One region of the Streptomyces sp. NPDC001222 genome, then DNA from elsewhere that is predicted to be linked to it. Evidence: riboswitches for the same ligand, from Rfam matches in the RefSeq annotation. Region 1 holds a riboswitch; each other region holds the start of a gene.
The links. A riboswitch is a leader RNA that binds a small molecule or an ion and turns the genes downstream of it on or off. The one in region 1 is predicted to bind S-adenosylmethionine.
Positions count from the first base shown of each region.

Region 2: linked by a shared signal. The riboswitch ahead of thrC (threonine synthase) and the one ahead of ACFY2Z_RS23530 (amino acid ABC transporter permease) in region 1 are both predicted to bind S-adenosylmethionine.
Region 3: linked by a shared signal. The riboswitch ahead of ACFY2Z_RS01080 (aminotransferase class V-fold PLP-dependent enzyme) and the one ahead of ACFY2Z_RS23530 (amino acid ABC transporter permease) in region 1 are both predicted to bind S-adenosylmethionine.

Region 1 is NZ_JBIAXT010000018.1:44,525-46,782, forward strand. Features, by position in the region: gene ACFY2Z_RS23525 (glutathione S-transferase C-terminal domain-containing protein) at 30-914, shown strand; SAM riboswitch class IV at 1,002-1,111, shown strand; gene ACFY2Z_RS23530 (amino acid ABC transporter permease) at 1,447-2,258, shown strand, end outside.
Region 2 is NZ_JBIAXT010000005.1:273,542-275,799, forward strand. Features, by position in the region: gene thrC (threonine synthase) at 1-1,241, opposite strand, end outside; SAM riboswitch class I at 1,260-1,415, opposite strand; gene ACFY2Z_RS10385 (glucosyl-3-phosphoglycerate synthase) at 1,564-2,258, shown strand, end outside.
Region 3 is NZ_JBIAXT010000001.1:236,942-239,199, forward strand. Features, by position in the region: gene trpD (anthranilate phosphoribosyltransferase) at 1-832, shown strand, start outside; SAM riboswitch class IV at 970-1,086, shown strand; gene ACFY2Z_RS01080 (aminotransferase class V-fold PLP-dependent enzyme) at 1,288-2,258, shown strand, end outside.

The DNA of each region.
Region 1 (2,258 bases):
CCTCGCGCGACCGAACCCCTGGGAGAGACATGTCCGCCCCTGCCCCGACCGCACTCCCGCTCGCCCGTCCCGCCCCCGCCTTCCGGGGCAGGATCGGCCGCGACGCCCGCAGCGGCCACTACGCCGTACCGCGCCGCTACCGCCTCCACCTGTCGCCGTCCTGTCCGGACTGTCTTCGGATCGCCGTCACCCACAGCCTGCTCGGCCTCGACGAGGTCCTGCCCGTCACCCTGCTGCCCACGGTGCCCGACGGGCCCGGCGGCGAACACTCCGTGCTGCGCCCGCTGTACGAGGCGAGCGCCCATCGCTACTCCGGAGCCGCCGTGGCACCGGTGCTCAGTGACGACTGGTCGGGCCGCATCGTCAGCACGCACGCCCCGGACATCACGCGCGATCTGGCACGCCGCTTCGGCGCAGGCCGCCCCCGGCTCCGTCCGAAGGGCGCCGACGCGGAGATCGAGGGCGTCCGGCGGCTGTGCGCCCAGGGCATCGACGCGGCCGCCCAGCGCGCCGGACGCGCCGACGCCGACGACGAGGAGCGGGGCGCCGCACTCACCTCGCTGCTGCGCACCCTGCGGTCACTGGACGGCCGGCTGGCCCACCAGGAACACCTTCTGGGCGATCAACTCACCGCTGGAGACGTGGAGTTGTGGGTCAGCCTGGTGCAGCTCGACACCGTGCACCGCTGGCACCTGGACGCCGCCGCCGTGCACCGTGTGGCCGGCCATCCGCATCTGTGGGCCTACGCCCGCCGACTGGCCGCCCATCCCGCCTTCGGCCCGCATCTCGACCTCGACGGGATCGCCCGACGGCATCACACGCACTGCCGCGGACTCGAGGCAGCGGGCGCGGCCGTGCAGATCCTCGACTGGGCGGCGCACATCCCCAACGGCACGGCGGCGGCCTCCTGTTGACCGGGAACCGGCGCTCCCGCCCACGTATCACCTGACGGACGCACATTGACAGCGCTTCGGGCGCCTGTCTTAACTAGCGGCCAGAAAGGTCATGAGCGTCAGCGACAAGCCCTGGCTTGCTGACCGGCAACCCTCGCTCCGCGGTGGGGTGCCCCAGGTGACGACCCGACCGGATGACGTTTCGGTAAGCGCGTGGCCCCACAGGCCGGAAGAGTGACGGTGACAGTGATGTACGCAGCTTCGAGGACAGCCGCTTCGCGGCCCCGGGGCTGCGTCCTGCTGTGCGCGAACCGCTCCGTCGATCTGCTGCGCGTCAACAGCGCACTGTGTACCACCCCGGGCTCTGCCCGCTGTCACGGCTGACGGCGTTTCCCCTCCCTGACGCGCACCGCCGCCGCGGTGCGCCCGCGTTTCCCTCCCGCCCCCGGTCCCGTGCGCCTCCCACGCCCCCTCACTCCCGGCCGCCGCTCCTGCTGCCGGGCCGTGCGGTCGCGCGCGCCGCCCGGGGTGTCCGACTCCGCTGGAGCCTGCCTTGAGTGAACCCCTCGGCGCCGCCGTGTCCCTCGCCCCGCCACCGCCCGACGCCATCAGCGCGGGGCCCCCGACGGCACAGCGGGTGCTGCCCCTGCGCCGACCGGGCCGCTGGCTCGCCACCGCCGTCGTGCTCGTGCTGGTGGCCCAGTTCGTCCATGGGCTGGTGTCCAACCCCTTCTACCAGTGGGACCGCTTCGCCTACTGGTTCCTGCGGCCCACCCTCCTCGACGGACTGCTCGTCACCCTCGAAGTGACCGCGCTCAGCGCGGTACTGGGCCTGCTCGGCGGCATCCTCCTCGCCCTGGCCCGGCTCTCCCGGAGCCCCGTACTGCGCGCGGTGAGCTGGACCTATGTGTGGGCGCTGCGTTCCGTACCCCTGATCGTGGTGCTGATCTTCCTCTACAACCTCGGCGCGCTGTACAAGACGTTGAGCATCGGCGTCCCCTTCGGCCCGGCCTTCCTCACCTTCGACGAGTCACGGCTCGCCACCGACATGGCCGTCGCCGTCGTCGGCCTGAGCCTGAACGAGGCCGCCTACGCCGCGGAGGTCGTCCGCGGCGGCATCCTCTCCGTCGACCAGGGCCAGCACGAGGCGGCCGCGGCCCTCGGGCTGCCCAGGGGCCACCAGTTCAGGAGGATCGTCCTGCCGCAGGCCCTCAGGTCCATCGTCCCCGCCTACGTCAACCAGCTGATCGGCCTGATCAAGGGCACCTCGCTGGTGTTCTACGTCTCCCTGCTGGACCTGTTCGGCGCCGCGCAGACCATGGGCAGCACCTACCCCGGCGACATCGTCCCGCTGCTGCTGGTCGT
Region 2 (2,258 bases), on a different contig from region 1:
CGGATCGTCGCGGTGAGGCCCGTGCCCGCCACCGCGTCCAGGGTCTTGAGACCGTCGCCGGTGTTGAGGACGACGGTCGTCTTCGTCGGATCGAGCAGACCGCTCTCGATCAGCTTGCGGGTCACGCCCACCGTCACACCGCCCGCCGTCTCCGCGAAGATGCCCTCGGTGCGGGCGAGCAGCTTGATGGCGTCCACGATCTGCGCGTCCGTCACGTCCTCCACGGCCCCGCCGGTGCGGCGCGCGATGTCGAGGACATAGGGACCGTCCGCCGGGTTGCCGATCGCCAGCGACTTGGCGATCGTGTCCGGCTTCTGCGGCCGTACGACGTCGTGGCCCGCCTTGAACGCGGTCGACACCGGGGAGCAGCCCTCGGCCTGGGCACCGAAGATCCTGTACGGGCGGTCCTCGACCAGCCCGAGCCTGATCAGCTCCTGGAGCCCCTTGTCGATCTTCGTGAGCTGGGAGCCGGAGGCGATCGGGACCACGATCTGGTCCGGCAGCCGCCAGCCCAGTTGCTCGGCGATCTCGTACGCCAGGGTCTTGGACCCCTCCGCGTAGTACGGACGCAGGTTGACGTTGACGAAGCCCCAGCCCTCGCCGACCGGGTCGCCGATCAGCTCCGAGCAGAAGCGGTTCACATCGTCGTAGTTGCCCTCGATGCCGATCAGCTCGCCGCCGTAGACCGCGGCCATGACGATCTTGCCCTGCTCCAGGTCGTGCGGGATGAAGACGCAGGACCGGAAGCCGGCCCGGGCCGCCGCGGCACCCACCGCGCCCGCCAGGTTGCCGGTGGAGGAGCAGGAGAGGGTGGTGAAGCCGAAGACGCGCGCCGCCTCCAGCGCCTGGGCGACCACGCGGTCCTTGAAGGAGTGCGTCGGGTTGCCGGAGTCGTCCTTCACATACAGACCGCCGGTCACGCCCAGCTCGCGCGCCAGGTTGTCGGCCTTGACCAGCTTGGTCCAGCCGGGGTTGAGGTTCGGCTTGTCGGCGACGTCCGCCGGGACGGGCAGCAGCGGCGCATAGCGCCAGATGTTCGCGGGTCCCGCCTCGATGCGCTTGCGCAGCTCCTCGGTGTCGTAGCCCGAGAAGTCGTAGGCGATCTCCAGCGGGCCGAAACACTCCTCGCAGGCGAAGACCGGGCCGAGGGGCACCCGATGGCCGCACTCGCGGCAGGACAGGGCGGCGGCGGGTCCGAGATCCACGGAGTCGGTGCTGCTTACAACTGACTGCACAGCCATGACAGGCGAGGCCCTTTCTCCTCATCTTCCTCACGACGCATCTCGCCGTGAGACGGATTTGGCACCTTCCCTAGCCGGGAGCCTCGCGGAAACGATCACATGGATCTACGAGAACCGGCTGGAGGGTTGCCGGGGCTTCATCGGGCCGTGTCCCTCTGCCCCTCTGGATGAGCTGTATGCGGTTGTTTCACTGCTATGAGCAGCGGCGACCCCCGACATGCGATGGTCACCGGCGTTGTTCAAGACTGTAACCGAAGGCCAGGACAGTTGAGATAGCCGTCCGACCCGCGAGATGGATCACGCATGTAAGGAGCCGCAGACCGTGCTGGAAGAAGTCGAGCGCTGGCTGAGCACCCGCTCCTGGTCCGTGACCGATCGCCCGATCCACCAGCTCCTGGCCGCCAAGCGGGCCTCGGGCTCGTCGGTCAGCGTGGTGCTGCCCGCACTGAACGAGGAGGAGACGGTCGGCGAGATCGTCGCCGTGATCCGTCATGACCTGATGCAGCAGGTCCCGCTCGTCGACGAGATCGTCGTCGTCGACTCCGGTTCCACGGACCGCACTTCCGAGGTCGCCGCGGCGGCCGGCGCGACGGTGGTGCACCGTGACAGCGTCCTGCCGCGCATTCCGGCCGTGCCCGGCAAGGGCGAGGTGCTCTGGCGCTCGCTACTGGTCACCCGCGGGGACATCGTCTGCTTCGTCGACGCGGACCTGAGGGAGTTCTCCTCCGACTTCGTCTCCGGGATCGTGGGCCCGCTGCTCACCGACCCGGGCGTGGACCTCGTGAAGGCGATGTACGACCGGCCGCTGGCCCTGCCCGGCGAGCCCGCCTCCGGCGCGGCGGCCGGCCAGGGCGGCCGGGTCACCGAGCTGATGGCGCGCCCGCTGCTCAACATGCACTGGCCGCAGCTGGCCGGCTTCGTCCAGCCGCTCGGCGGCGAGTACGCCGCCCGGCGCTCCCTGCTGGAGCGGCTCCCGTTCCCGGTCGGGTACGGGGTGGAGCTGGGCATGCTGGTCGA
Region 3 (2,258 bases), on a different contig from region 1:
GCACGCGAACGTGATCGAGGTGCCGGGTCCGGCGGTCGACATCGTCGGTACCGGCGGCGACGGCGCGAAGACGGTCAACATCTCCACGATGTCGTCGATCGTGGTGGCCGGCACGGGCACGAAGGTCGTCAAGCACGGCAACCGGGCCGCGTCGTCCGCGTCCGGCTCCTCGGACGTGCTGGAGAAGCTCGGCATCAATCTGGACCTCACCCCGCGGCGGACGGCCGAGGTGGCGGAGGAGGCCGGGATCACCATCTGCTTCGCGGTGAAGTTCCACCCCGCACTGCGGCATGTGGCCGCGGCGCGCGGCCAGCTCGGGATCCGTACGACGTTCAACGTGCTGGGTCCGCTGACCAACCCGGCGCGGGTGAAGGCCCAGGCGGTGGGGGTCGCCGACCCGCGGATGGCGCCCATCGTGGCGGGAGTCCTCGCCGAGCGCGGGAACTCGTCCCTGGTCTTCCGCGGCGACGACGGACTGGACGAGCTGACGACCACCTCGACGTCCCGGGTCTGGGTGGTCCGCGACGGCAAGGTCGCCGAGGAGACCTTCGATCCCCGGGACGTCGGCATCGAGCTGGTGCCGGTGGAGGCGCTGCGCGGCGCCGACGCCTCCTACAACGCCGACGTGGCGCGGCGTCTGCTGGACGGGGAGACCGGGCCGGTGCGGGACGCGGTGCTGCTGAACTCGGCGGCGGCGCTGGTGGCCCTGGAGCCCACCGGGGCGCCCTTGGCCGAGCAGCTGCGGGCCGGGATGGCGAGGGCGGAGGAGTCGATCGACTCGGGCGCCGCGAAGCGGTCTCTGGAGCGTTGGGTGGCCGCGAGCCACCGCTGAGCCCCGGGGCGAAGGGGGAGCGCGGCACGGCCGGGCTCCCCCTTTCGCATGCCGTCGCCTGTGCGCCGGAGGGCGTATGTCCCGGCATCCGGACAGATGTTGCGGCCGCCCGATCATGTCACGTAGCGTCCTGCCCAGGTCATGAGCGACAGCCACTCGGCCCCGGCCGGCTGTCCGGCAACCCTCCGTCCGTGGCGGGGTGCCCCGGGTGAAGACCGGGTCGTGGGCAGCGAGGTCCACGGCAAGCGCGGACCCCTCACACGCTGTGGTGAGCGTGGGGCCAGGGGTCCTGGTCGTTCGAGGGAGCCTTCCGTGAGCAAGCGAATGCGCTAGGGCCGCAGAGCCCCGCCTCCGCATCCCCTTTTCACCCTTTTCCCGTGCCGTCGAGGCAGCCGCGCGCCCGTGCGCGCGCCCTTCGGTGCGGTGATCCCCTCTGCCTTCACGGGAGTCCATCCATGTCTGTCTCCACCCTTGCCGCCGACCAGTCCGTTTGTGCCCCGCTGCCCGTTCTGGGCAGGGATGTCAGCGTCCCGCTCGTCACGGGCGGCGCCGTCACCTACGCCGCGCTCGACTACGCGGCCAGCGCCCCGGCGCTCCAGCGGGTCTGGGACGACGTGGCGGCGTACGCGCCCTACTACGGCAGCGTCCACCGCGGCGCCGGGTATCTGTCGCAGCTGTCCACGGACCTCTTCGAGAACGCCCGGAAGACCGTCGCCGCCTTCCTGGACTGCCGCGGGGAGGACCAGGTGATCTTCACCCGGTCCACCACCGACTCGCTCAACCTCCTCGCCGCCGCCCTGCCGGCCGACTGCCAGGTCTTCGTCTTCGAGACCGAGCACCATGCCTCGCTGCTGCCCTGGCGGGAAGCCCGGGTCACCGTCCTGGACGCCCCGCGCACCCCGCAGCAGGCCGTACGGACCCTGGAGCGCGCCCTCGCGGACCGCGACCCCCACGGACCGGCCCTCGTCTGCGTCACCGGTGCCTCCAACGTCACCGGCGAGCTGTGGCCCGTACGCGAGCTGGCGGAGGCCGCCCATGCGCACGGCGCCCGTATCGTCCTGGACGCCGCCCAGCTGGCCCCGCACCACCCCGTGTCGGTCACGGACCTCGGGGTGGACTGGGTCGCCTTCTCCGGCCACAAGCTCTACGCCCCCTTCGGCTCAGGCGTGCTGGCGGGCCGTGCCGACTGGCTGCGCGCGGCCGAGCCCTACCTCGCGGGCGGCGGAGCCAGCCGCAGGGTCACCCGGCGGACGGACGGGGGAGTGGACGTCGACTGGCACGAGAGCGCCGCGCGGCACGAGGCCGGTTCGCCCAATGTGATCGGCGCCTACGCCATCGCCTCGGCCTGCAAGGCCCTCACAGAAGCGGGCTTCGACACGCTCGTCGCCCGTGAGCAGTTCCTCGTCCGCAGGGTCCGGGACGGACT